2 regions of the Paenibacillus physcomitrellae genome follow, and region 1 is predicted to be linked to the other one. Evidence: predicted binding sites of a transcription regulator. Region 1 holds the regulator's gene; the other holds the start of a gene.
The links. The regulator NrdR, encoded in region 1, represses ribonucleotide reductase genes. The targets are predictions, from matches to a motif close to AACACNATATATNGTGTT.

Region 1 (14,818 bases):
AGAGACGGATAAACCTTCAGTTTGAAATCCCGTTCTCTTCTCAGCATAATGGATGCAAAGTCAAAGAAGACGGCCTCCTCCTTGGTCCGGCAAATCCATGAGCCTAACCGTTTGTGGAAATGTGAAGTTCGGTTCCTTCCCCCATCCCCCTGCTCGGACAGCTTCTGCAAATGCTGTTCAAAGCGCGGCATCAGCAGGGTATACACAGTCAAGGAAAGAATCGGCACAAGCAGGGCAAGCAAAGCAAAAGAAACATAAATGCCTGAATGCTCCCCGTTAAACAGCACTTCAAAAGGGCCGGCAAACCAGACGGGAGGCAGCAAATACTGCCAAATTTTCGGCTCGAAATGGACCGCAAAGCCCGAAAGATCAAACAAACGAAACACAAGCTGATAGCCCACCATCAAAACAATCGTCAGCCCGATCTGCACATAATTAATGATGTCCTTAAGAACCTCCCCGTTAAATAGACGAAGGACCAGGAAATACAGCAGTGCGGTTAGAGCCACAATGAAAAAATCCATCAGAATAATTTCTGCCAAATAGACCAGTAAAAAAACGAACCCATGCTTAAAAAGCGCCGCGATCAGCGAAGGAAGCGTTACAGCTGCCGTAATATAAGACAAATAAATCAGGATATGAATCATTTTTGCCAAATTGATTGTCTTTGCGTTCACCGGTCTGGATAACAGGATTGTTTTATCCCGGATGTCCAGCAGCACCGATGAGAAGTCGGAAATCAGCGAGCTTGTAACCATAAAGAACAGAATAGAGAAGCTCACGCTCATCTGAAACAAATAATTGTCACCTATCAACATAAAAGGAAGAAGCACAAGTCCAATCAATACGTAGAGCCACAAGGAACGGATAAACCGGTTCCCGGTTTCTAACTCTTCTCCGAAACGTTGGCTGGATAATTGATTGTCTGACCCGTTTCGCTCTTTGCTGCGGGAGAACATGCCCGCTCCAACAGTTGGAACCCTCCGCCCGTCCATGGTCAGCTTAACCTGCAAAATAAGCCTTAATTCCGGGTATTGCACGCCGATTTTCTCAAGTGGAGCACGTATCTTGTCCAGCAGCTTCAAGGTTCGGAATTCCTTCATCGATCCACCTCGTTCACCGCTGCAACAAAACGTTCAGCCAAACTCCGGTGCTCATCAAACCCCGTAAGCTGCGTAAAAATATCCTCCAGACTGCTCTCCAGATTTTGCGCCTTCAGCTCTTCAAAGCTGCCGTCGGCCGCAACTCGCCCGTCATTTAACAAGATAATCCGGCTGCTGACCTTTTCAACGACATCCATGATATGAGAAGAATAAAAGATCGCTTTCCCCTGCTGCGACAGCAGTTCTAAGATCTCCTTAATCACCATCACACTGTTGGCATCAAGACCGCTAAGCGGTTCGTCCAGAAATAAAATATCCGGATTATGCAGCAGGCTCGAGATCAGCATCACCTTCTGTTTCATCCCTTTGGAATAAGAGGCAATCCGGCTGTCGAAAGCAGTTCTAAGTCCTAAAATATCCGCCATCTGCAGCCCTTTGTATTCGGCCTCCCGGGCGTCTATCCCGTAAAGTCTGCCAATAAACGTCAGGTACTCGCGGGCTGTGAGCGTATCGTAAAGGTCTGCCACCTCGGGCACATAACCGATTCTGCGTTTATAATCAGGCCCGGCCTCCGCGATGTCCTGCCCAAAAATACGCACCTCGCCGGTATATCCCTGCACAAGCCCCAGCATGATCTTGACGGTGGTGCTTTTTCCCGCTCCATTAGGTCCTATGTATCCAATTATCTGACCGGTATGTACCGTAAGGTCAATGCCATTCAGCACAAATCTTGCTCCGTATCTCATCCTTAGATCCTTGATCTCGATGACCGGTACGGATTCTATCATCGTTCCCATCTTTTATAGCCGCCCCTCTTCCGTTTTCCTAAATTATCCCATAATAGAATTGGGATTAACAGGATAAATTCGTAGGGGAGAAATGAACCCGCCAATACAGGACAGATCCTTTGGTTTGGCGGGTAAGGAGTTGCATCCAATATTAAGGTTTGGGTTCAGGGTAACTCCCGTACAGCTTGTCGAGCAAGAATGTAAATCCATACATGCTCCAAATTGAAATGGATGAAGCGATCCACATCCAGCTCTCTTTGTAGAGAATCAAATTATAGCGGGCTGCCAGCCAATGTCCAAAATAAAGAACCGCTAGCAGCAGCAGCTTCCATCCCCAGCGAATGCTCGAAAAATAGAGGAACATAACGAATACGCCCAGCAGCAGCATATAGAAAGCTGATAAAACAACTAAGCTGTGCTCTTTATCAGGCAATACATGCTCGCTCAGGAGCCGAATGCCAGTTAATCTCAACACCCATACAATCAGATGCTCATGCAGCGTAATTAAACCCAGGAAAATAAACAAGTACCGAAGCCAACGCTTCAAATAAGTCCTGCCAGCAGCACAAGTATGTTTGGCTACCCAGAACAGCAGAAGAAGGCTCACCATAGTCATCCAGGTACGATACCAGTGCTGACGGTAAATCCCCAACGCTTTAAAACCTTCTTCAATGCCGCTGTACGCCGCAATAAAGATCAGCTTCCACACCCCATTCAGATCAAAAACCGTCAGCAGCAGTGCCGTGGCCGAAACCGAGAACTGGGAAAACAAATTCCCGGCAATATTATCGTCTGCAGAAGAGTCGGGGAAGATTTTCGGATAATAGTTATATGCCTTTAAATAGGATAAAACAAACATTTCAAAACAGAACGTCATCCCGCTGATGGTTAAATATACTGCGGCTGTCCGCCTTCGGTCATCGGCTTTCCGGAAAATCAAGACCAATTCCAGAATCGTTGTCATTCCGAGTAAAACAAACCAAATTGTATTTTTCCAAAACATGGCATTCATCGCTTGAATTCCTTTCCCGCTCACAACTAACAACAGGATATCCTCATATTGGAAAAATATTCAATTTATTTCAACCTTCCCCTATCTCTATTTACTAGGGCTCCCGGCTCAGCATCGCTTCCATTACTGCCAAGCGGCAAAGGGGCGAAAGCCAAAATGACTCAGACGGTGGGTACCCGATCGTCCTAACCAAACATGGGCGACGCCAAAAGGACCGATCCGATGAAGACCAGTTGAAGCGGCAGCCGGACCATCAGCTTTGGCACAGGTTTGCCGCCCATCGTCAAGTTTTCTCTAGCTGCGTACACATACCTATTTCCCGATCCCGATCCGATAGCTCAAAGGAAAATAACACGGGCAGGCCGGTCGGCCTGCCCGTGTACATTCTCCGGGATTCCCCCCCCCGGAAGCTTCTCTATTTCTCTCAAAACTAGCTTGGTTAGTTTAAAACATCCTTCATAAACCGTTCCAGTTGAGACACATCGGTAATATTCTGGTTGCACTTGGCGCTGTCGATGCACATATAATTTCCGACCCGCCCAAAATGATCCAATGCCGGTCCCTTGGCTTTCGTCTGCGCGGTCACGAAGGCCACCTCTTCATGCTTGTTGCAGAGGCAGCAGACCCCCTTCTTGTTCGTCGGGGTGAACCGGCCCTCAATGCCCGTCATTTTCCCGTCCAGATTGTAGACGATGAATAGTTTATTCGTTGAAATGTCGGCCCAGCCGATATAGGTCAGGAAGCGGAAATCGAGCTCGGACAGCGGCGGAAGCTTCAGCTTTTTAATTTTGGGATAAAGCTTCTTCAGCTGCTGTTCCGTTACCTGCGGAAAGGCTGTCACGCATGACTCCAGCTCGCTCAAATAAGCATGGAACTCCTCGGCACGGTTTAGCGTCGGAATCCGGTCGAAAAACCGCTTCTGTTCCTCCGTCATAGCAGGGAACATCTCCATGACCCGGGTCCAAGTCGTGTGCCGGATGGCCGATATAACTTTCTGGTCGGCTGTGGTTTTGATGTTATATTCGAGGCGCCCCAACAGGCGTTTGATCAAATTAAATTCGTGGTTTTCCATAAATGGCGTTAGCATGTGTTTTCCTCCTCAGTTCACCCAAAAAAAACGGAGTACCTCAAATAAGGCACTCCGTCGGTATCCAAAAAATATGATGCGAGAAGTTCCTTGTATTAGGTCAAAAGGGCATACGTATTCCGTGAACGAACTCACGAAATTTTGCACTTTTGCCGCCTACAAGCAAACAACTGCCACTTATGGATTCCCCTTTCGAACTTCTACACATACAGTTAACATTATAGAATCTCATTTCAGGCTTGTAAAGATGAGAAACAATCACTATCCAAGCATAGAAAAAAGCCTTCAAACACTCGAAAATCCTTGTGTTTAAAGGCTTTTTTTAATATGGAGCCTAGGGGGATCGAACCCCTGACCTCATCGCTGCCAGCGATGCGCTCTCCCAGCTGAGCTAAGGCCCCTCATTTCGTATATCGTCGTCTTTTCAGAGGCGACTTCTAAATATTACAGAAAATACTGGGACATGTCAATACTATTTTATTATAAATTTTCTCAGGCGCAAATGAGAGAGAAAGTGTTTGCGCCAACTGCGAAATTTGAATACATGGGATTGCTTTACTCTTTACCGGAATCGGGGTGGTTCGGAAGGCGGACCGTAAATGTGCTTCCGGCTCCATAAACAGAGGTCGCCGAAATTTGGCCCTGTAACAGTTCTGTCAGCTCTCTCGCGATGGCAAGGCCAATGCCGGCCCCTCCATACATTTGATTGCGCGATTCCTCTACCCGGTAAAACCGGTCAAAAATCCGATTTAGCCTGTCGGAAGGAATTCCGGTTCCTTCATCCTTTACTTCAAAACAGGTATAATCTCTGTCATTATATATATTTAGCCAAATGGTTGTCCCCGGTCTGGAGAATTTAATTGCGTTGCCGATCAGATTGTATAAGATCCGCTCCATGCAGGTTTTGTCCGTATAAACCGAAACGCACTCCTCGCTGATCTTGACTTCGATTGTTCGGTTCTCCTTCACGATTTGCGCCTCAAAGGTTTGCAGTGTGTTCACCAAAAGCTGATCAAGCCACAAAATTTCCATGCTGATTTCAATATTTTTCTGGTCAATGGCCGCGATGGAGAAGAGCTCATTGGCAAAGGATACGACCCGTTCGGTTTGCTCTCCGATACCAAGCAAATAGCTGCGGACGTCATCCGGCTTATGCACCATCCCGTCAAGCAGCGCTTCCGAATATGAACGTATGGAAGCTAACGGCGTTTTGATGTCATGCGACAGATTGGCAATCAATTCATTGCGCCTGCTTTCCTCTTGCTGAAGCGCAGTGATTTTTTCCTTGATTTCCTGGGCCATCATATGCAGCGACTTTCCCAATTCATGTAGCTCGAGGGTACGGCTTTCCGTAACGCTAATGTCATACTCCCCCTTGGCAATTGCCTGGCTTTGTTTATTCAACCGGGCGATCGCTTTAGCCATCGGAAAAATAAAAAAGGAGTTGATCAACAAGGATAACACACTGGATGATATCGTAATGACCATAGCCATTTTCAGCTTATTGTAATCCAGAAACATTTGCTGGTAAGCGCCAAACAGCAGCAGCGTTACCACACATAAACTAGCCAAATAAGAAAGCAGCAGGACGGTTCGCAGCTTCATTATTGCTCCCCCTCCTCTCCCTTGAATTGGTAACCAATGCCCCATACTGTCTTAATGGACAGCGTGTTTCCTTTATCCAAAGCAGCCAATTTTTCGCGTAAATGATGAATATGAACATTAACCGTAGCGGCGTCTTCGTAATATTCGTAACCCCATACCTTTTTCAGCAGCTCGGATTTAGACAATACGCGATGCTTCTCTTCGACCAGGGTCCACAGCAAATCAAACTCTTTGTTCGTCAAATCAAGTATTTCTCCATAGAGGCGGGCTTCGCGTTCATCCTTGTTCAAATAAAGTTCTTTCTCGCGCAAAAAACGGACCTCGGTCTGTTTAAATTTATTAACCCGCTTCAATATATTTTTAATACGGAAGGCCAGCTCCCTAGGGCTAAAGGGCTTGGTAATATAATCGTCTGCTCCCAGTGCAAGGCCGTACAACGTATCCTTCTCCTGATTCAGCGCCGTCAAATATAAAAAAGGGATATCCATCCCTTCATTATGAAGCATTTCAATAAACTCATAGCCATTTTTCTTTGGCATCATCACATCAATCACGATGAAATCAATCGGATGGTTCCGGACCATTTCCTCCGCTTCTTCGCCGTTGCTGGCGGTGTAAACCGTGTATCCTTCATTTCGTAAATACAACTGGCAAATCTCTACAATTGGCCTTTCATCATCAACAATCAAAATAGAAGACAATACGGTCACATCCCCGTGTCCAGCCTGCGATTTTTCCATTTCGGGTACAGCCAGCGCTCTATGCTTACAGCGGTGCTGAACTTATGGCCCACTAACAAAATGACCGCAAGCATGATTTCGGCTGGATAAGTAAAGATCATATCCGCCAGGATATAGTTTACATTAACGAACACTGACATGACAATTGCCGGCACTGCCAGCAGTCCGAGCACCAGACCTACTCCGATCAGCAGCTCTCCAATAGGAATGACCAGATCAAACACATTCGCATACGGACCTACCACCTGGGCAAAAAAATGCTTATACCACACCGGTGAATCGGCATTGGCGGCAACAACCGGGACCAGACTTTCCACGCCAAACCCCCCGGAAATTTTGGCATAGCCAGACTTGAACCACATCAATCCAAACACTACCCGAAGCAGGCTAAACCCATATCCGGCCAGAAGATAAATGACTTTCACCGTAACACCGCCTTTCTGTTTCTAATGCTATCCTTTCGAACGTACCTTCATTATCGTCCTGATGTTTTCCCGGTATTTACCTGGACAATTTTCGAGGGCTTCTCCTTTACCGTCCAGAAGAGGCCCCCGGAAACGTTATTTCAGATCAGCAGCGCCAAATGCCACATGCGCCTTGTTGCAGTAGATGACGACGGAATCGTATTCCCCCGGATCGGCGCCGGCCAGATCGAAGGTTTGCTCCGATTGCTTCAGGTCAATTTTACCGAGGCTTTTTCCTGTGGCTATGTCCTGCCCCTTGGCCAAATAGATGTGCAGATCCGGACCTTCCGAGGTTTTAAAGTTGGTGAGCATCAATTTTCCGTCTTTGATTTCTATGTTGCCTTGTGATACTTCCTTGCCGATTGGGCTCAACATCCCGGTTTTAACCATTGCGACTGTAGTATCCGTTGTATCTGCTGTTTCCGAAGTCGTTGTCCCGCCATCGGCCGAATTGCCATCACTTAAATTAGCAGCGCCAAATGCCACATGCGCCTTGTTGCAGTAGATGACAACGGAATCGTATTCCTCCGGATCGGCGCCGGCCAGATCGAAGGTTTGCTCCGATTGCTTCAGGTCAATTTTACCGAGACTTTTTCCTGTGGCTATGTCCTGCTCTTTGGCCAAATAGATGTGCAGATCCGGACCTTCCGAGGTTTTAAAGTTGGTGAGCATCAATTTTCCGTCTTTGATTTCTATGTTGCCTTGTGATACTTCCTTGCCGATTGGGCTCAACATCCCGGTTTTAACGACTGCTGCTGCGACTGAGGCTTCCGGCGCCGAAGCCTGCGCCTCGGCTGAGGCTGCAGGTGACGTATTCGCTGCCTCCTTTCCCGAACCGCATCCGGCAAGCACTGCCGCCGTAACCATCATCGTTGCTCCTGCCATCCAAAGCTTTTTCATCTTGAAAATTCCCCATTTCCTATAATTTTGGTGTGTTATTTGCTGTAATTGAATTATAGATTTGGCCGCTGATAATTGAAATTAAGCCGTCATAAGGGATTTATTAAATTATTATTAAGTCTTTTTCGCGTATTGATTTAAATGCGGAGAACAAAGCAAAAGGTATTTGCGTGCCGAAGGCGTTCATGTCCTTAATGATCCGATCTGTGGACAGTCAACAAAAATTGGCCCGAAGGAGACAGGTAGCGAATACCTTAAGTTGACGTTTGGTTTAATATCCGGAGTTCCAAGATCGCCCTCCTGTATCCAAAAATTAAAAAAAGCCCGTGAGCTTCCATAAAGGAAACTTACGGGCTTCTTTAAAAAGAATGCGGTCGAGAGGACTCGAACCTCCACGGGGGTTAGCCCACACGGACCTGAACCGTGCGCGTCTGCCAATTCCGCCACGACCGCATATTGTAGTTGCTATTAGTTAGTTATTAACTTTAGCAGCGACAAGATAGATAATATCACGATATCCAAAAGCTTGTCAACATCTTTTTGTCATTTATTTCTTCCACTAAAAACCCCCTCGCCGCTCCGGGCAGCAAGGGGGTAGAAGATCAATCTTCCTTAGTGTTCAGCCGACATTACAGCAGCCAAGCGCGGGAAATGATAACAAGCAATATGAACAACACCAAAATTGCACCTGTCGAAGTAAATGCACCGCCTACACCGTAACCTGCTCCTCCTACTTCACCCATTTTAACGACCTCCTCTTGTTGGATTACTCTATACCATATGAAGATCCTCCCTTTTTGCTGTGGGCTTAAGCCCTTGAGCACAGATTTCCACATCTGCCTATGAGCCGTCCTGAAAGCCCTACAGTAACAAAACAAAAGACCCTGCTTCCGCAAGGTCTTATCCATCATTTTCTTTATGTATCTTTCGTTTATATATCTTGTATATTTAAGGCACGCCCTATATCCAAGGGAATATGTGCCGAATTGGAATCCGGCTGATCGGGAATCTGCCGGCCCCACCCAGCAAATTCCCGTCAACCAATTTATCATTAAGAGGGTAATTTCAATATACACGCCCTAGATTAACGTAACCTTATAAAAACCTGAAAATTACCTTAAACTTTTCTGCCCCCGTTTGATCATCATCTGCTTAAACCAGAAGAACAATTCGATCCCAAGCAGCGTAAGCACTCCCCCTACCCCATGTAGAAGCGTGAGCTGTTCGTTCAGCAGGAAAGCAGCCAGCAGAATCGCTACCGCCGGCTCCGCGACGATAACCATGGAGATTGTCGTTGCCCCCAACGAACCGAGCAGACGATTGAACAGCATTTGTCCAAATATCGTAGGTACGATTGCAAGCAGCAGGAAGAGCAGCCATTCCTTGCTATCGTATTCAAATAACGCCACGCCCTGAACCAGATTGTAGATCAGCATCACAACACCGCCAACCCCAAAGACGATATAGCTGTAGGCAATGGGCGGTATTTTTCGCACGAGATTTTGCCCCGTCAACATGTATAAGGAAGAAGCAACAGCCCCCAACAGTGAGAGCACATCGCCATACATAGCTTTCGAGGACACGCCAACGTCTCCCCAAGCTGTTACGGCAGAGCCAATCACGGCCACGCTTAAGGCGAGGACCCCGCCCCCGGTTGTCCGCTCCTTAAACATAAAGAAAGAACCAACCATGATGAATACGGGCTGGAGCGACAACAAAATCATGGAGCTGGCAACAGACGTATAAGCGAGTGATCCCATCCAGAGCAGGAAATGCAGTCCCAGAAAAATACCGGAAAGGATTAATAACACAATCTCTTTCCTCGATAATTCCTTCAAAACCGCCCGTAAAGATAATTTGCGCAGCATAGGGGTAATCAATACCAACGTGAATAAAAGCCTGTACATACCGAGTACAGAAGCCGGTGCGGAGGACCATTTGATAAAGATGGAGGACAACCCGATCGAAATGACTCCAATGGTCAACAATATCGCATTTACATACACTGATTTTGTTTCCTTCATGATTGTAGATTCCTTCTTCACTTCAAAATCCAGACTTTTCGCTCATTTGCGGGGCGCAAGCATCACTAATGCCCCGATCAGACAAATGATCATCCCTGCCCAGTCATAAGCGTCAGGATTTTTACGGTCGACCCACCATCCCCACAGGAAGGACAACACGATAAAAATCCCTCCATAAGCCGCGTATACACGGCCAAAGGACGAGAAAGACTGCATAGTCGCAACTATGCCGTAGGAGATCAGAAGCACGGCGCCAAACAGGCCGTAGAGCGGGCTTTTGCCATCCCGCAGCCAAAGCCAGATCAAATATCCGCCTCCAATTTCCGCTAGTCCCGCAAGTACAAATAATACCGCAGCTTTCATAACGAATGTCCTCCCTTCCCGGACTCTTCGAACGCCCTCTCACATGGTACTTCATTAACAGATTGTTTGTACAGAAAATTATTGCAGCAAACAAAAAGAGCCCCGGAATCGTTACCAGAGCTCATTTGCATTTGATTATTTTAGGTTAACCAATCCTTATTCCCCACTGCCCGAATCTTTGGACAGCAGCCCCTTCAGCTCACGCATGAACATGTCAATATCTTTGAACTGGCGATATACAGAAGCAAACCGGACATAAGCCACTTCATCAACCGGATATAGATGTTCCATGACAAGTTCACCGATCTCCATGCTTTCCACTTCAGCCACCGCTGTATTGCGCAGCGACGTCTCGACCTCGGTGACAATCGACTCCAGCTGTTCTACGGACACCGGACGTTTTTCACAAGCACGAATCAAACCGCGCAGCATCTTCTCCCTGCTGAATTCCTCGCGGCTGCCGCCCTTCTTGATCACAATTAACGGTGTTTCCTCCACCATTTCAAAAGTCGTAAATCGGCGGTTGCACTTCTCACATTCCCGCCGTCTGCGAATGGAGCGGTTTTCATTCGCAGGCCGGGAATCCAGCACTTTAGTGCCATTATAATCGCAGTACGGACACTTCAAAATACCCTCTCCTTTCTTAGCAAATCAAGGCTTTCACCCATTTGGATAACAATTCCACCCAGGAATTTTAAACTTTGCGAGTAGATTTCGTAATACGGCACATAATACAGTTACCAACCCAAGGAGGTGAAAAAGACAATGGCAAACAACAATAGCGGCAACTCCAACAACTTGGTAGTTCGACAAGCATCTGGTGCACTCGAGCAAATGAAATATGAAATCGCTCAAGAACTCGGCATTTCTTTTCCACAAGATGGATATGCAGGTAACTTGACTTCTTACGAAAACGGTTCTATCGGGGGTTACATTACTAAACGTCTTGTAACACTGGCAGAACAACAACTGGCTGGTCAATTCAAATAAGAACTGACAAGCAGCTAAGAAGCGCCGGGAGAATTCTACATTCTCCCGGCGTTTTCTCTTTGTTAAAACTGCTTATAGATGCTGGTGTATTGCTCATAATAATGAACAACCCGCTGCACATAATGCCTGGTTTCCCCCAGCGGGATATTTTTGGTTGTTTCCACAGTGCCGTCCCATGTTCCGCTCTTCAACCAGTTCTTTACCCGCGTAGGCCCTGCATTATAAGCGGCGATCACCGCAACCATATTCCCATTAAACTGATCCGACAAGCTCTTTAAATACCAGGTCCCAATTTCAATGTTTGTCCCGGTTTCATCATTAATCCTGTCCATCGAAACACTCGGCAGCTTCGCTTGCTCCAGCACCCACTGCGCTGTATCCGGCATAATCTGCATCACGCCAAGCGCACCTTTTCTGGACTGCCTGCTGGGTTTATAATTGGTTTCAACTTTAATAATAGCGGCGACTATAAATGGATCAAGCTGATTTCGCTGCGCATGCTTACGAATATCATCCTTATAATAAATCGGATAAAACAAAGAGAGCCACTGGGTGTTCATGAAGATCAGCACGACAAAACCCAAAAACAAAAGCAGCAGCACTCTTTTCTTACGCAGCCACTTCATGACAACCCACAGCTTTTCCAGAACGCTTCAACCTGGGCTTCAGTTTGTTCAAGTCCCTGGCTGTTATCAATCACAATGTCTGCAAGCGTCTTCTTCTGTTCAATGTCCATCTGAGCGGACAATCTGGCTTCAGCCTGAGGAGTATCAAGGCCATCGCGCTCCATCAAGCGGACGAGCTGGATCTCCCGCGGTACATAAACCACCATAATGGTTTCGTAAAGCGAGTCCAAACCGGATTCATATAGGAGCGGAATGTCCGCCACGACCAACTTATCTGGATATTCCGCTTCATAAGCGTCTATTCTGCGCTTCGTCTCCGCCCGGATGGCAGGGTGTGTAATGTCATTCAGAGCTAGAAGGTCTTCCGGATTCGCGAAGACGCGAGCTCCCAGCTTTTTACGGTCCAGCGTTCCATCCGGCAGCAGCATGTCCCTGCCAAAACGGTCCACGACGGCCTCCAATACCGGATGCCCCGGTTCCATGATCTCGCGGGCCAGGACATCCGCATCAATCAACAGCGCTCCCCTGCGGGTCAGCATCCGGGAAACCGTGCTTTTTCCCGTCGCTATTCCGCCTGTCAGCCCGATCTTCAATGAACTCACCTCATTACATCATTCTTGCTATTCTTGCATTCTTGCTATTCATCCATTCTTGTTACAACTGCTGGCATCGCGGGCAATAATGGGTACCGCGACCGCCTACAACGGACTTCTCGATCACGCCGCCGCAGCGGTTGCAGATCTCATTTTTCCGGCCGTAAATCTGCAGCTGCTGCTGAAACATGCCCATCTCCCCTTGTCCATTCACATAGGATTTGATGGAAGAACCGCCGGCCTCAACAGCTTCTGTCAAGGTCGTGATTATACTTTGATACAATTTCACAAACTCATCATCACTTAAGGAATCGGCTGGGCGCTCCGGGTGGATGCCGGCACGGAATAAAGCTTCATCCACATAAATATTGCCAAGCCCTACAATGTATTCCTGATTGAGCAGGGCCACCTTGATTTTTGTTTTTCTTCCGGCTAAAACCTTTCTTAACGACTCCAGCGTAAAGCTTTCATCCAAAGGCTCAAGCCCAAGCTTCATCAGGGGTTTATTCTTAAATTCCTCACCGGGTGCAAATAAATGCATCGTCCCGAACTGGCGGACATCCCGGTAACGAAGTTCTGTTCCGTCCGTGAAGTGGAAGATCACGTGGGTATGCTTCTCCACCGGCTCGTCGCTCTTGTACAAACCATACCTGCCTTCCATCCGCAAATGGGACACAAGCACCAGGTTGTCCATTTCAATCCGGAGAAACTTGCCTCTTCGGCCCACACCTGTAATCACATGACCTTCCATCTCTTGGCTAAACAGCCGGGGATCGTCAGGGCGCTGGATAATCCGCGCCAGATTCACAGTAACTTTCTCTATCTTCTTTCCTGTAATTAACTGAGTTAATGTTCGTCTTACGGTTTCAACTTCCGGCAATTCCGGCATTCTTTCTTCACCTCATGTCCCATTATACCGGAAAAAGGCCAGGCGTGCCCCTTTATTTAGCCTCATACCAATTGTTCCCGCTGCTGACCTCCGCTTTAAGCGGTACGGACAGCTCCAGCGCCTTCTCCATCACTTCAGGCACCAGACGAGTCATCAGTTCAAGCTCATCCTCCGGAACCTCAAACACAAGTTCGTCATGTACTTGCAGCAGCATGCGGCTTCTCAGCTTCCGTTCGCTCAGCGCTTCCACCATCCGCACCATCGCGAGTTTGATAATATCTGCCGCCGTTCCCTGAATCGGCGTATTCATAGCCGTTCTTTCGGCAAACGAGCGCAGATTAAAGTTGCTTGCGTTGATTTCCGGCAAATACCGTCTGCGTTCCAGTAGTGTAGTTACATAACCGTCCCGCTTGGCTTCCTTCACGATCGAGTCCATATACTTGCGAACGCCTTGGAAGATGGCAAAATACTGTTCAATAAATTGACCGGCTTCTTTTCTCGTAATGTTAAGATTCTGGGACAAGCCGTAGTCGCTGATTCCGTATACAATCCCGAAATTGACCGCTTTTGCCGAACGCCGCATATTGGAGTCCACCTGCTCCTGCGGAACGCCGAACACGTCGCTGGCTGTTTTGGTGTGAATGTCCATCTCATGCAGGAAAGCTTCCTTCAGCCGCTCGTCACCCGAAATATGCGCCAGCACCCGCAGCTCGATTTGAGAATAGTCGGCCGCCAGGATATGCCAGCCCGGTTCCGAAGGCACAAACACCTTGCGGATTTTGCGGCCTTCTTCCAGACGGATCGGGATATTCTGCAGGTTAGGATATTGGCTGCTCAGCCGTCCGGTTGCGGTAATCGTTTGACGGAAAAACGTATGTACCTTGCCGGTCTCCGGACGAATTTCTTTCAGCAAACCTTCCACATAGGTGGATTGCAGTTTGGCCAGCTGGCGATAATCGAGAATAAATTGAACGATATCATGATATGGTGCCAGTTTCTCCAAAACATCGGCGTCAGTCGAATAACCGGTTTTCGTCTTCTTGATGACAGGAAGCTGCATTTTATCAAACAAAATTTCTCCAAGCTGTTTAGGCGAGTTCAGGTTAAATTCCGTTCCTGCAATCTCGTATATCTGAGTAACCAGCTTGTTAATTTGCTCTTGGAACTCGGTTCCAAGCTGCTGCAGATCTTCCCGGTTGACGGCAATGCCTTGCTTCTCCATATCGGCCAAAATCCGTGATAAAGGCATCTCCAGATCGAAAAAGAGTTTGCTCATGCCGTTTTTCTCCAGATCCTCCTGCTGCAAAGGCACCAGCTTCGCGATGACGGCAGCTTTTCTTGCCAGATGAAGACCCAGTGCTTCCTCCTCCGGAAGCTTGTATTTGGCCCCTTTGCCAAACACGCTTTCGTCGGAAGCGATTGGGGCAAGGCCATACTTGTCTGCCAGCGCTGAAAGGCTCTGATCTCCACCGGTAGGATCAAGCAGATAAGCGGCAATGCTGACGTCAAAAGCTGCCCCGGCAAACGGAATCCCGTGCCAATGAAGCGCCAGATCGGCACGGTGCAAATCGTAGCCGCTTTTGGAAATCGTTTCGTCGCCGAGCCAGTTTGCAAGAGGAGCGGCGGCTTCCTTT
Region 2 (14,818 bases), 1.0 Mb from region 1:
CGGAAAAACGAGCAGCACAATGACGGCTGAGAGTCCTCCTCCGGCGGACACCCCGACAATTTCCGGGGAAGCGAGGGGATTGCGGGTAATGCCCTGAAGAATTGAACCTGATACAGCCATGTTCATGCCAACCAGCAGGGCTAGAACCAAGCGCGGCAGACGGTATTTCAGCACTAGCCAATCACCGCTGCTAAGTTCTTGAAGAATATCGGAAATCGGCGTATTGACAGCGCCGAACCGCAGACTTAACAAGGCCGAAGCCAGCAGAAGCACAATAAGGCCGGTCACCAGGCCGATAAAACGTCTGATCCTCACGGCCGCCCCCCCTTTTTGCGCCGCAATAAATAAAGAAAAAACGGCACGCCCAATAGTGCCGTGATAATCCCGACAGGGATGTCAGACGGATAAGACACCCACTGGGCGGCAAAATCAGCAAGGGAAAGCAGCAGCGCACCCATAACCGCTGACAGCGGAAGCAGCGCCTTATGGTTCACGCCGCCAATCCGCCGTGCCATATGCGGAACCATAAGACCTACAAAACCGATTGGCCCCGCAACGGCAACCGCACTTCCCGACAGCACAATCACGAGAAGCCCCAGTAAAATCCGGGTCCGCTGCACATGGATGCCCAAACCGGAGGCCACCTCGTCGCCCTGCTCCAGCACATTCATCCTGCCTGCCAAGAGGTAAGCGGCCCCAGCAGCCGGAATATCCAGCAGCCATACCAGATAGTTATCCCGCCATTCCGCTCCTGACAGCTTGCCGGCCATCCAGTACAAAATTTCGTTTAACTGCGTCTCAAACAGCAGGATGGTGCCGGTTGTGAGCGAACCCATGAAGGCACTGATCGCTACGCCTGCCAGCACCAGTCTCGAAGGGTCGCTCCCGCTGTATTTTGCGCTGTATGAGGCGATCAATAAGACCAGCAAACCGCAAATTCCTGCTCCGAGCAGGGCCGCCGGCACAACCACATCGGCCGAGTCCGCTCCTCCAATGGCCAGCAAGGCGATCACCGCACAGAAAGAGGCCCCCTGATTAAGGCCCATAATCTCTGGATCGGCAAGCTTATTGCGGGTCATCGCCTGCAGCAGGCAGCCGGCCACCGCCAGTGCCGCGCCAAGCGAAACAGCCAGCAGAAGGCGCGGAAGCCTAACCTGCCAGACCATATATCCAAGCAGTACATCCTCAGAACCGCCAGAAGGGAAAAAGAGCGGCCTCCAAGCGAGACCGCTTACCCGGTACGTTAAACTCAGGCCCGCCACCGCGAGCAGCAGCAGGCCCATCATCATAAATACATTTAACAACGAACCCCGCTGCCGGGGTTTCGTATGCTCCGGTTGCCGCATGCTGTCCATCTGCAAACTCTCCTTAAGGGAAATTCCTTTCTACGTAGACGCCTTACCTTATTTAGAAGCCGCTCCAGCGCTGAGGTTGGCAAGCGCCTCATCCATGATTTTGCTCGCGGCAATCGGTCCGCGTCCGCGTGACCAAAGGTTGCGGTCCACTTCGATCAGATGCTTTTCCTTCACTGCCTTCAAATCCTTGAACAGCGGGTTCGACTGCAGCTTGTCTGTCTTATCCCCGTAGACCATGATATAGTCCGGATTAATTTCATGGATGCGTTCAAGCGTCATTTTGGTTCCTTCGCCTTTCCCCTCCAAGTTGGAAACCTCGCCATTGTAGGCATAATTAAGACCGATGCGGCTCAGCAGCGAACCAACGAAGGAATCTTTCACCCAAACCGTAAATTCGTCATCAAAAAATCCGGCCACAATGATAGAAGGGCTGCCCGCAAGCTGCTGCTTGACCTGTTCCATCTTGGCATTCAAATCTGCTTCTACCTTATCCGCTTCCTGTTCTTTACCGACGATCTGGGCGATGCTATGTAAATTGGCGATGATCTGGTCATAACTTGCATCATCAAAAGCAATTGTTGGTCCAATATCCTCAAGCTCCTTACGGATCATACTGTGCCGGTCTACGCTGGCAACGATCAAATCCGGCTTCAGCGACTGGATGACCTCCAGATTCGGCGCTTTTCTTTCCCCTACGTCAGCTACCTCGGACTTTAACATCCCGTTCAGATATTCAGGGATTTTGGTTGTGCCAACGCCGGCGTTCCCTGCAGGCGTTATGCCCAGGCTGGTCAGCGTATCGATGAACGAGAAGTCCAGCGTTATGATTTTTTGCGGCGTTTCGGTTACCTTTAACGGGTTCCAAGCGTTCGTCACCTCAATCGGCGTGTTCCCGGCTGCCGCAGATCCAGTTCCGGTATTTGAGGCGTTTGAGGCGTTCGAGATATTTGAGCCGTTGTCAGGAGCCGCCGAGGCAACGGCTGAACCATTTGCCGCGTTACCCGCGTTGGCCCCGCCTGCCGTCTCTGCAGCATTCGTCTTATTGTTAGCGGAGCCGCAGCCGGTCACCACAAGACTTAACATGGATAGAAAAAGAATAAGGGTGAGGATATTTTTCTTCATCTCGATCTCCTTCGTAATTGTGAATGATTATTATTATCAATTAGAATTATAGTGGAGCACTTTTCCTTTTGCACCAGCCAGTTTGTAAAAGATAACGCCACCCAATTTTAAACGCCGGAGGCTGGTTCCCCTTCTCGGCCCTTTCTGCCTTTCTACTCTTTCTGATCCTTCTTGGTCCTTCTTGTTCCTTCTTAATGAGGCTTCCTTCGGGAGAGCCTGGTGTTCCAATAAGGTGTTTGTTAGGCTCCAGCCTCTTGTGATACGATGGGGGAAAATCTGACAGGACTTATAAAGCAGGTGTTTATTGTGTGGAAACCCGACCGCCGGAGTTCAACGCCAATCTATCTTCAGATTGCGGACCGGCTGCAGCATTTAATAGCCGAGGGGGAATATTCACCGGGAAGCCCTCTCCCCTCCGAAAGAAAGCTTGCTGAATTATTTGACGTGAACCGCAGTACGATTGTTCAGGCTTATACCGAACTTCGGGCGCATGGCCTCATTGAAAGCCGGCCCGGAAGCAAAACGAGAGTCAGTCTTCATCAGGGACGGGACCAAGGGGCTCTCCCGCCTGAGTGGCACCGTTATGCAGAAAACGGCGTTTTTCTGCCCAATGTCCCTTTTCTCCGGCATATCCGGGAAGCGCTTGCCCAGAATCCCTCTATCATCGATTTTGCCAGCGGCAAGCTGTCGCTGAATCTGTCGCCTGTGCAGGAGATTAATGAAATCATGAGGAACTGCGTTTATCAGCCCGAACCGGAAAATGACAGCCTCCTCGGTTTTCCTCCCCTGCGCAGAGCTTTGGCCGCCTTCCTTCAAAAATACAGAGGTATAAACGTCTCCCCCGACTCTATTCTCATTACAAGCGGTTCGCAGCAGGCCTTATACCTCATTACCCAATGCCTGCTGTCTCCCGGGGACGCTGTCGCCGTTGAAGCCCCGTCCTACACCTTGTCCTTATCCATGTTCCAATCCGCCGGACTGCGGATGTACAGGCTGCCGGTAGACGAGTATGGGGTACGGCCGGAAGGGCTTCGCACTTTGCAGAAGAAATACCGGATTCGGATGCTGTTCGTTAACCCTAACTTTCAGAATCCAACCGGGACACTGCTTCATGAGGAACGAAAAAAACTGCTGCTGGAGACCGCGGGCAAGCTCCGCCTGCCGATCGTCGAGGACGATCAGTTCAGTCTAACCGCTTATGGCCTGGACTCCCCGCCGCCGTTAAAAGCAGAAACAGATGCGGTGAGCACCCTGTACATCGGCTCATTCTCCAAAATCGCCGCCTCCGGCCTGCGAATCGGCTGGATCGTCGCCCCGGCTTCCGTGATCCGGCGGCTCTCCGATGCCAGACGGCAGATGGATCTTGGCTTCAGCGTGATTCCGCAGCAGATTGCGGCGAAGTTCATGGCCTCGCAGTATTTCGATCCTCATATGGACCGGCTGCGCCGGGAGCTGATTCTCAAGAGGGATACAACGGCCGAAGCGCTGCGGAAACATCTCGGCGATCTGGTCGAGTTCACCGTGCCGCAGGGCGGGCTGCATTTATGGTGCAGAATTTTGCCCGAAGTCAGCGACAGCCGGCTGCTGGACGAAGCACTCCGGCAGCGCGTCGCTTTTGTTCCCGGCAGCGTCTACGGTTCAGGTCCCGGGTACATGCGGCTCACCTACGCACGGCCCAATGCGGAGGACATCGAGCCGGGTATATCCCGGCTGGCCGCGGCGGTTCGGACGGCAGTTCGTGCTGCCGCAGAGTGATGGAACCATCGTAAGAGGTCCGCTTCCTTTCCCATCCGAAAAATCTATCAGGTTTATTAGTTAATACTTTCAGCAACCTTCTAGACAGCTATCACGTTAATTATTAAAATTCCAACTAATAGTCAGAGGGTAGAAAAAGAGGAGGGAAACATGAAATTTGGTGTAAGAATGCTAACAACGGGAGGCATAGGTTTGCTGGCCTTTCTGCTTGTGGTTTTGTTCGTCGAACTTCCCAGGACCGACCCATTCAGCTGGAGCGAATATGGGGCAAATCTGCGGGTATTATTGAACAATGTTTTTGTTCACCATACACTCGGATTGTCCCAATATCAAATCCCGGCCGAGCAGGATGCCCTGATGGCAGTTAAAAAAAGCTCCCTGGTCTTGATCAGCGCCCTTTTAATCGGTTATGTCCTTGGCCTGTTGAAAGGGATTCTCGATTACGGACTTAGTCAAATCAAACTCGGCTTCCTCGGAAACGGAAGCACCTGGCTGCTTCAGGCCATCCCCGATTTTATGATCCTGCTGTTATTTCAATGGTATATCCTGCACCACGGCAATAAAATCCGCTTTTTTGCGCCCGACGGCTGGACGGGTTACTGGATTCCGGTCGTCATCGCTTCGATCTACCCAGTCATGTACATTGCCCGCATTACGTTCACCTCCATTTCCGAGCAGGAAGGAGCGTTATACATTAAAACGGCTCATGCCAAAGGCCTTCCGGAGTGGCTGATTTTCGGAAAACATATTCTTTTAAATTCCATCGGCCGCGTACTTAACCATTTCACCCCTCTTGGCGTATATATCCTTTCGAGCCTTGTGCTGATCGAATACTTCCGGAACGTACTGGGTGCGGCGAACCGGATGCTGCTCAGCGTGGACTATATCAAAAAGGCTGGTTTCTCAGGCCCAAACTTCGAACCTAATGTCATCATCGGTATTGCTTTCTGCTTTATGATCATCATTTTGTTGTTCGATGTGGTCAGCTTTACGTCAAGAAAGTTTTTCGACCCGAGATCAGGACAAGAGGGGGGCGTTTAAAAATGCTGCGGAAAAATTATATATTCTGGGTCGGATGCGGCCTGCTTTCTCTCCTGCTTGGTATCGCCGTGCTGGGTCCCGTCTTGCCTTTCATCAACATGACTCCCATCCTTTCACGGGTGACCGAAAACGGCCACGTGACGATCCCCCCTTATCCCTATTCCCCCAAAAACTGGCTGGGCGTGGATAAATACGGGGTGGACAATCTGAGCCGGGTCGTTGTAGGGACTCGTGAAACTTTATTCATCGCCGGCTCAATCGCGATTCTCCGCTATGTTATCGGCATTCCTTTAGGGCTGCTGGCCCGAAAAAAGCGGGGGGTCCCGCAGCTTGTGTTATCGGTACTCAACAGAACTTTCTCTTATCTGCCCGCTTTGGTTGCCGCGGCCCTTTTCATGAGCCTTCCCTTGATTTATGGACGGGAGCTGCGGACATTTTGGATCGTCCTGTTCCTTGCCTTCATCGAAGTCGGACGGGTGGCTTACCTGGTCCAGCAGCAGAGCAGCAGCTTGTCCCGTGAGCCTTATATGGAAGCCGGTATCGCCCTGGGTTTAAATCCTTTGCGCCTCGCCAAAAGCTATTACATCCCCGGCCTCCTGCCCGAGATTATCGTCAATTTCTTCATCGATTTCGGGAAAGCGGTTCTTCTGATCGGACAGCTTGGCGTGCTTGGCATCTTCATCGCCCAGCGTTATTCCACTTGGGCAGGTCTGCTGAACACCAGTAACGACTGGGGTACGATGCTGGCCCAGCATATCTCCGAGATCAGCGTCAGCAGGTTCGGCTTTGTCATGATTCCGGCTGCGGCTATCCTTTTTGCATGCCTGACCCTTAACCTATTTGCGGAAGGGCTCCGGCAGGTGTTTAATCGGAGATTCCGCGTTTATCATTCCCGATAGAAGGATCAAGCGATCATCCCGCCTCAGGATCTCCGAAATGGCCGAATTCTCCAAAATCCAATGTATATAAAGACATTCATTAGCAAACGTTATGGATGTCACAAACATTGGAGGTGAAACTTGGTGAAAAAGAAATTAGCAGCCTTACTGTTAGCCGCAGTCGTTTCTGCCTTGATGGCGATTCCGGCCGGTGCCTATGGAACAAATGACGCAGTCAACGCCAACAACACAAATGGCAATATGCAAACCAATAATGTTAGAACCTATGCAGCGGATGGTAATAACCATACCGATTGGGGTTGGCTTGGACTTCTGGGATTACTTGGTTTGGCCGGACTCCGCAAAAGAAATACAGAGCGTTCCTAGTCGTTTTTGGTGGTCAATATGTAGTGCTCCATAGTAAAAGCCCGCTAACCTAATCAGGTCAGACGGGCTTTCTCCTTTTCGGGGACCGGGAAACCTTGAGGAGGGTCAATCACCTTCAGGGTGCCGCCGTTACAGCTTGGCGTTTGCCGCTGAAGATCCCCCAATCCACCCCAAGCGTCTCCAAAGCTTTGGCAAACGCGTTTTGATGCGCATTGTCGCGGACGATCAGGAAAGCCTGCGTTTCCCGGAAGGTTTTGTTGGCGCTCATTTCATAAATTCGGGACTTCTGCAGAACCCCTATGGATTCAAAAGCCGGGTTAGCCAGCAAATGACTGATCAGATTGCCGTTACTGTATACATAGCTCCCGTTCCAAGGATTACCGGCTGCGTCCACCGGCAAGAAGCTCTGGGCCCCTATAATAAAATGATGCGGGTTGACATGATTAATGGCTTCCTGAAGAGGAGCGCCGTTTGCACCGCCCTTTCCGGGCGCCTCTTCCCCGGAACCTGTAAATAACTGATTTATCGTATGCTGAACCAGCTCTACGTGATATGGATTAAAAGGTTGGCCCACTATGCCTGAGGGAAGCCGCTTAATGATTCTCTCCGAAATTCCGGAAAGCCGATTTCCTTTGCAAAAAAGCAAGTCTTCCGATCATTGATGAGCTATGCCTATGACACAGAAATTGGTATAATTTAGTTTGTACAACTGAACTTGGGTGGGAAGTATCGCCTCCGGATCGGAGGTGATGCTTATGCAATTTTCGTTTTCGGAAGTGACCATGCTCGGAACAAACGAAAATAACCCGCCCAGGTTAGAGGTCCAGGTACGGGTTATTTCCCACTTTTCTTGGAGGTATCCCATCCAAGTGTTGTACAGGGAGTCGGCGGCCACCGGCTCCTTTATTTATTGTTATCTTAGCATACCACGCCATATACCTCAATATGACGTGGTATGCAGCTATGCTGCGTGTTATTGCTCAGATAATAACAAAAGGAACGGTGATACCATCAAAACGATTAAAAATTGGATTGTCGTAGTTTTAGTTTTCTGGGGTATTTTTCAACTGCTATTTTATGTATTAAGGCAATGGATATTTGCATACCTAACTCTTCCATCCCCATATGAAAATATGATTCAGATGATCTGCCTGGTTGTTATTATTTTATTGTCGATCATTTTTGCTGTGCTTCTGGTTAGAGGCAATTCCAAGCATTAAAAACGCGGCCCTCCGAAATCCCGGAAAGCCGCGTTTTGACTGTCTTTCATGGAATGCTGGTGAAGGGACTCGAACCCCCGACCTACGCGTTACGAGTGCGTTGCTCTACCAACTGAGCTACACCAGCATAATTTAGAACAGCCGTATAAACAATTATATAGTTCCGGTATCCGATTTTCAACGGACAAACAAACCGGGACGCCCTCGAGTCGCAGGATCTAATTGAATCTATCCCCGGTTTTCATGCTTATTCTCCCGCTAGCGCCCCGTTTCTCCTGCTTGCTCACTTACTTAACTCTCCTGCTTACAGGTTTTACCGCTGCCTAATACCGCTTGCCCGTGCCTTCCCTTTTACAGCTTCTCCCGAACCGAACGCAGCTTCTGCTCGGAGGAGGATTCCTTGTCGCGCCGGTCGTCGATTTTGATCGAGGTCGACACCCGCTGCACCCCCTGCGCAAAAGGCGATTCATGCAAAGCCTGAATAGCCGCAAACACTTTATCCAGCGGCCCTTCGATAATCGTGCTCATGGATGTGAGCGTGAACTGAACACCATCCTGACTCTCCAGCACCCGCTGCATGTCCGCCACATAAGCGCTCAAGCTCGTCGAACCTGTCCCCACCGGAAGCACCGTTACCTCTGCAATTGCCATGCTTGATCACTCCTTCGTTCGTTGTTTGTCGCCTATATTGTAACAGTCCCCGTCCGAAATTACCAAAATCTCCACAATCAAATTTGCAAAAAATTCACATTTGCCCGCGGGCTAGTCAGGACAGGACGTCCGGGCCTCCAAACTCTTTAGTGTGACATATTTATCATTGCCGAACACTAGATGTTGTTGTATCATCGTCAGAAATCAACGATATGTAGTGGGGACAGAGGGGATCATCAGCCAACCACCATCCCAGCCATGAGCCTATCATCCGTTATTCCAAAGTGCCGCAACCCCGAGGCACCCACATAACACCGGCTGCTGCCGGTCATTTATGCTCCATCTTTCAAGCTGCATTTCAAACCAACTTTACAACCATTTTCGGAAGGGAGATACAAGCCAATATGGCACTACTTCAACCTACTTACGAAGCCAATGAACATCTGCTGCGTGAAATGATCGCGGTGGGAGAGGACATCATCGACAGCAAAGATCTGGATCTGATCCGGGAGAATGCGAACCTTAACGGGGAGAGCTTTTCCGGAAAAATGAGCAAGCTTGGCAGCGAATACGCCAAATGGTATGCCAAACATTTTATTATGCCGAAGTCTGTCGTCCGGGCAATCGAGGAGAACTATGTCTATGTCCATGATCTGGACCAATACGCGATCGGCACGACAAACTGCATTTTCATTCCGTTCGACAAGCTGCTAGGCGGCGGCTTTAACACCGGAAACGGCAGCGTCAGACCGCCGAATTCGATCATGACGGCCATGGCGCTGGTGGCGATTATTTTCCAATCCCAGCAAAATGCCCAATACGGCGGCGTCTCCGCCAGCAAAATCGACCACGACCTTGCGCCTTACGTGGCCAAGTCGTTCAGTAAATATTTTCGCAAAGGGGTGTTCTATTTCGAAGAGGAAGACGGCGCGGAGCCAAGCGACATCCACATGTCCAACTTTGAGCTGCAGCTCCGTTACCCGAAATCCTTCCGTTATGCCCTGAAAGAGACCGAAGCCGAAACGCTGCAGGGCGCGGAAAGCCTGATTCACAACCTGAACACCATGTCCAGCCGCGCAGGTGGGCAGATCCCCTTCACCAGCATTAACTACGGCACCTGCACATCGCCGGAGGGACAGATGGTCATCGACGCTCTGCTCACAGCGACTATGCAGGGACTGGGCAGCGGGGAGACGCCTATTTTCCCCATTCAGATCTTCAAATGCAAGCAGGGCGTCAACCAGTCGCCTAAAGATCCCAATTACGCGCTGTTCCTGAAAGCGGCCGAATGCTCGGCCAAACGGCTGTATCCAAACTTCGCCAACCTGGATGCGCCGCTGAACCTGCAGGTTTACGATCCATCCGATCCGGACTCTGAATTTGCGACGATGGGCTGCCGGACCCGGGTGCTCAGTGACCGCTTCGGACGGAACAAGCTCTCCGGCAAAGGCAATCTATCCTTTAACACCTTGAACCTGGTCAAGCTGGGCATCGAATACGGAACGGCGCTCGGCAAGCGGAAAAAAGCCGATGAACAAGGCTTCTACCACGCCCTCGATCATTACCTGGACATCGCGCTGGACGGCCTGCTGCACCGCTTCGATATCCAGCGCCGGCAGAAGGCGAAAGCCTCCGACTTCATGATGCGGGAAGGCGTCTGGGAAGGCGGCGAGCAGCTTGCTCCGGATGAACCGGTAGGCGATCTGCTGAAGCATGGCAGCCTGTCGCTGGGCTTCATCGGCGTTGCCGAATGCATGAAAGCCCTGTACGGCCGGCATCACGGCGAAGACGAGCAGGTGTTTGAGAAGGCCTTCCGGTTGATCGCTTATATGCGGGCCTATTGCGACCGGAAAAGCGATGAGCTTGATTTGAACATCACGCTGTTTGCTACTCCGGCCGAAGGGTTATCCGGCAAATTCACGAAACGCGACCGCCAGTATTACGGTTCTCTGCCCGGCATTACAGACCGGGAATATTACACGAATTCATTCCATATTCCGGTTTATTACGAAATCCAGGCCGCCCGGAAAATTCGGCTCGAGGCACGTTTCCATGACCTGTGCAATGCCGGGGCCATCTCCTACATCGAACTGAACGGCAATGCCCGCAGCAATCCGGCCGCTTTCCTGAGCATCGTGCAGTATGCGCTGTCCCAGCAGGTCAGCTACTTCAGCATCAACCATCCGATCGACCGCTGTTCGGCCTGCGGTTATGAAGGTATTATCGGCTCCGTCTGCCCGTCCTGCGGCAGCCATGAGGAAGACGTACACATCCGCCGCCTGCGCCGGGTGACCGGCTATTTGACAGGGGATTTCCAGACCCGGTTTAACAGCGCCAAGCAAGCCGAGGTGCGAGACCGGGTCAAACATACGCCATGAATTTATGCGGCTATTACCCGGAATCGATCAATGAAGGCGAAGGCCTGCGGGCATCGATTTTTATCAGCGGCTGCCGGCATCGGTGTAAAGGCTGCTTCAGCCCGGTCACGTGGAATTTCAATTATGGTGAGCCGTTTACCCTGCAGAGACAGAACGAAATCATCGGCGATATTGCCAGAAATCCGCTGCTCAGCGGCATCAGCCTGCTGGGCGGCGATCCCTTTTTCTCCGCTGCCGAAGTGAGCGAATTCCTGGACCGGCTGTACGCGCAGGCAGGGGCAGTTAATACCTGGATTTATACAGGTTACACCTACGAGGAGCTTACGGCAGACCCTTTGGCAGCCGAATATGCCCTGCTCCGCCGCTGTCACGTGCTGGTGGACGGACGTTTCGAAGAAGCGCTGCGGGATACCTCCCTCCGCTATTGCGGCAGCTCCAATCAAAGGCTAATCAACATCCCGGCCAGTCTGGCTTCCGGCAAGGTGGAACTTTGGGAGCCAACCGTCCGGTTTTGAAGGGCTGCATAGATCTCATAAGGCTTCACAAAAAAAACAGCGGCCCCGGTTTTCTGATCCGGGCCGCTGTTTTCCTTATTTTCTAAAACCATCCTCAAGCATTCCCCATACCTGCTCGAACTGGTCGTCGATCTCTGCTTCTACCCATTCATAAGCATGAGCCGGGTGGTGGAAACGTACGGTGGCCTGAAATAAAGCCACGGCCATTTTAGCCGGGTCCCCCTGCCGAATCTGGCCTTTGTCCATGCCGGTTTTAATTAAGGATGTTAAATGTCCGCAAAGCACGGAAATGTGCTCGGAGATCAGGTCAGCCGAAGCTTCCGTTACCTCTGCGTACATTTTGAACATTTCAGCATCGTGTTGGGAGAAATCCCGTTTCAGCTTTATCAGTCCTTTAATATAGGCTTTAAGCCGGTCAGGAATATAGGCCTCAGTTTCGGATTCGGATTCGGCTCCCACTTCCGCTCCCGCTCTGATTTCCTCCAACGGTTTGCTGATCATCTGCTCCAGCCAGCGCTCGGTGACCGCCTCCTTCAAAGCAGCTTTGGTGTCATAATGCCGGTACAGCGTACCATGGCTGACCCCCAGCAGTTTGGCTACATCCGTGACCGAGGTTTTGTCCGGTCCATATCTGCGTAATGCCGTCTCGGCGGCATCCAAAATTTCTGTTTTGGTCAATACAGCTGATTTCTTGTTCATAACTTCAGGAACACCTCCATGCATCACTCTGTTCTTATTATCGTAACACACCCTCCGTCTCTGTCAAATGACGAATTATAATTTTTGTTATTTATTAAAAAAGAAAAACAGGCCTCCCGCGGAGACCTGCTGCTATAAATATGGTCGGGGGCGCATAAGCTTCCTGCTCCTTGTTCCGGCCCCCGCTTATTATTTGCCGTCGAACAAGTCGCCCAGCCCGCCAAGCAGGCTGCCTTCCTCACGCCGGCCTCCGCCGAAACGTGAAGCGGACAGAATCCGGTCCGCCATCCGGTTAAACGGCAGCGATTGGATCCACACCTTGCCCGGCCCGCGCAGCGTGGCGAAAAATAAACCTTCGCCGCCAAACAGGGCGGACTTCACTCCTTTTACAAATTCGATGTCATAATCAACGCCAGACGTGAAAGCCACCAGGCAGCCGGTATCAAGGCGCAGCACCTCGCCCGGAGCCAGCTCCTTCTCCATCACGTAACCGCCCGAGTGGACAAACGCCAGGCCGTCTCCCTCAAGCTTCTGCATAATAAACCCTTCGCCGCCGAAAAAACCGGTTCCCAGCTTGCGCTGAAACTCAATGCCGATCGAGACGCCTTTGGCTGCGCACAGGAAGGAATCCTTTTGGCAGACGATTTTGCCGCCGTATCTCTGCAGATCAAGCGGGATGATTTTGCCGGGATAAGGAGCCGCAAACGTTACCGCCTGGCGGCCGCCGTATCCGCCGTGAGTAAAGATCGTCATAAACAGACTTTCTCCGGTCAGCAGCCGCCGGCCCGCGCCCATCAGCTTGCCGAACATGCCGCCCTGTCCGCTGCTGCCGCCGTCGCCGAACACGGTTTCCATCCGGACATCCGGATCCATCATCATAAAGCTGCCGGCTTCAGCCACTACGCTTTCTCCGGGATCAAGATGGATTTCCACGCACTGCATTTCTTCGCCAAGAATCACATAATCGATTTCGTGAGCACTCATTTGTACCTTCTCCTTTCTGTCCTAGGCCGATTTCCCCTCGTATTTTGCCACCTGCTGCAGAGAAACCATACCTCCTTGTTCCTAAGCCCGATGTTTATTTAAAAATTCCAGCATACGGCGGTAAACCAAAATTTCGTTACTCCGTTTGGAGAAGCCGTGTCCTTCATCTTCAAGCACCACGTATTCTACCTCGGTTCCCTGCTCCTTCAGCGCAGCTACGATCTGATCGGATTCGGCTTTGACGACACGCGGATCGTTGGCGCCCTGAATGACCAGCATCGGCTTCACCATCTGCTTCAAATAAGTGATCGGCGAATCCTTGGTCAAACGCTCCTTGTCGCGCACCGGATCGCCCAGCCAGCGTTCCATGATCGGCTTCCAGTCCTCCGGCACGGAATTGATAAACGTAAACAGGTTGCTCGGGCCAAAAATATCCACCGCCGCCCGGAAATACTCCGGATGACGGCCGGCCAGCAGCAGCGTCATGTAGCCGCCATAGCTGCCGCCGACCACAAAAAGCTTCTCCCGGCTGGAAATGCCCTGGTCAAACAGCCACTCCATGCCGGCAATGCAGTCCAGGCGCGGTCCTTCACCCCAGTCGCCTTCGACCATTTTGACAAATTCGGAGCCGTAGCCGGTGCTTCCCCGGAAGTTAGGCGCAAAGATGTTGTAGCCGTAGGCCAGAATAAACTGGAACATCGCCCGGAAAAACTTGCCCTCCGCCGCCTGAGGCCCGCCGTGAGGCCAGAAAATCGTATAGCCATTTGCCGCCTCAGGTTTCGCCTTGAACAGCAAAGCTTCGATTTCAAGCCCGTCAAAAGAAGGGTAGCGGACCACGTCCGGATACACCAAATCCTCCTGTGTGAGGCCGGTCACCCGGTTTTGCGTAAGCTCCGTCCATTTGTCATCCCCAACCGTATAACGGTAAATGTTAAACGGCTGAACCGCCCCGCGTCCCAGAATATAAACCGTGCCGGATTTCGCCACGACCGCTTTCTCTACCACGTCAACCGGCAGCTCAACCGGCTCGGCTTCTCCGCCTTCCAGAGGTTTCACATACATGCGGTTTTCGGTGCCCCGCTCCGTCCAGATGTACAAGCGATCAGATTCCTTGTGCCACTTGATATTGTTCACCGATTCGCCGCTGATTTGGCATACAATTTCAAATTCACGGCTGTTCAGGCTGTATTTCATCACGTAAGCATATTCGCTTTCAAAGTTGGTTATGTACACCAGCGTGCCGTTGTCGATAAACTCGAAACTGTGACTGACCTGCACGGCCTCAGGGTTCGGGGATAAATAAGTCTCTTCCCCGTCTTCCAGCACAAACGCCAGCTGGTGCGTGTTGGCATACATTTTGGTCAGGACAAACCTGCTCTCATCGGGACTGACCGCCGCCAGGAAGGTCGGTTTCTCTTTGCCCGCATACAGCAGCTTGTCTTCCCTGGTCTCAAGATGAAGCAGCCTGGAGTTCATAAAGTTTGGATTCTCCCGGGAAGTCACGTAATACAGCCGTTCGCCGTCTTCAGACAAATGCGTGATATAAAATTTATCCGACGGTTCGCCTTCGATCAGCTTCATCGGCTGCCCACCCTCCGGAGGGAGCGCGTACACATGGTAATTCTCATCCCCGTCCCGGTCAAAGCCGGCCAGTACAAAACGCCCCTTGGGATCGGCTTTGATGTCATTTACATTCTGGTTGTTGTAAGTCAGTGGAAAAGGATACGTATCCGGCAGGTTCATCCCCCATAAATTAGGTTTGCCGTTCAGGTTGCTGCTGAAAATCAGCCGCCGCTCATCCGGTGTTACCGTAAAATCCCGGATGACATAAGT

Region 2: CBE73_RS16235 (anaerobic ribonucleoside triphosphate reductase) is a predicted target of NrdR. The motif match lies at 8,582-8,599, and genes of this name have one in related genera.

Annotation. Positions count from the first base shown of each region.
Region 1 covers NZ_CP022584.1:4,636,897-4,651,714, reverse strand. Annotated here, with positions in the region: gene CBE73_RS21005 (hypothetical protein) at 1-1,103, opposite strand, end outside; gene CBE73_RS21000 (ABC transporter ATP-binding protein) at 1,100-1,891, opposite strand; gene CBE73_RS20995 (hypothetical protein) at 2,043-2,855, opposite strand; gene CBE73_RS22610 (hypothetical protein) at 3,089-3,211, opposite strand; gene CBE73_RS20990 (FusB/FusC family EF-G-binding protein) at 3,343-3,990, opposite strand; tRNA gene CBE73_RS20985 (tRNA-Ala) at 4,319-4,391, opposite strand; gene CBE73_RS20980 (sensor histidine kinase) at 4,546-5,595, opposite strand; gene CBE73_RS20975 (response regulator transcription factor) at 5,595-6,335, opposite strand; gene CBE73_RS20970 (DoxX family membrane protein) at 6,302-6,760, opposite strand; gene CBE73_RS20965 (DM13 domain-containing protein) at 6,896-7,699, opposite strand; tRNA gene CBE73_RS20960 (tRNA-Leu) at 8,069-8,152, opposite strand; gene CBE73_RS20955 (sporulation protein YjcZ) at 8,329-8,442, opposite strand; gene CBE73_RS20950 (DMT family transporter) at 8,812-9,723, opposite strand; gene CBE73_RS20945 (YnfA family protein) at 9,766-10,086, opposite strand; gene nrdR (transcriptional regulator NrdR) at 10,243-10,713, opposite strand; gene CBE73_RS20935 (alpha/beta-type small acid-soluble spore protein) at 10,852-11,076, shown strand; gene CBE73_RS20930 (lytic transglycosylase domain-containing protein) at 11,139-11,702, opposite strand; gene coaE (dephospho-CoA kinase) at 11,699-12,295, opposite strand; gene mutM (DNA-formamidopyrimidine glycosylase) at 12,357-13,184, opposite strand; gene polA (DNA polymerase I) at 13,237-14,818, opposite strand, start outside.
Region 2 covers NZ_CP022584.1:3,609,081-3,623,898, reverse strand. Annotated here, with positions in the region: gene CBE73_RS16290 (FecCD family ABC transporter permease) at 1-315, opposite strand, end outside; gene CBE73_RS16285 (FecCD family ABC transporter permease) at 312-1,355, opposite strand; gene CBE73_RS16280 (ABC transporter substrate-binding protein) at 1,404-2,477, opposite strand; gene pdxR (MocR-like pyridoxine biosynthesis transcription factor PdxR) at 2,742-4,232, shown strand; gene CBE73_RS16270 (ABC transporter permease subunit) at 4,383-5,273, shown strand; gene CBE73_RS16265 (ABC transporter permease) at 5,276-6,172, shown strand; gene CBE73_RS16260 (WGxxGxxG family protein) at 6,296-6,538, shown strand; partial or broken gene CBE73_RS16255 (manganese catalase family protein) at 6,592-7,088, opposite strand; tRNA gene CBE73_RS16245 (tRNA-Thr) at 7,813-7,885, opposite strand; gene CBE73_RS16240 (MTH1187 family thiamine-binding protein) at 8,110-8,409, opposite strand; gene CBE73_RS16235 (anaerobic ribonucleoside triphosphate reductase) at 8,814-10,787, shown strand; gene nrdG (anaerobic ribonucleoside-triphosphate reductase activating protein) at 10,784-11,302, shown strand; gene CBE73_RS16225 (TetR/AcrR family transcriptional regulator) at 11,378-12,001, opposite strand; gene CBE73_RS16220 (TIGR00266 family protein) at 12,191-12,985, opposite strand; gene CBE73_RS16215 (S9 family peptidase) at 13,067-14,818, opposite strand, start outside.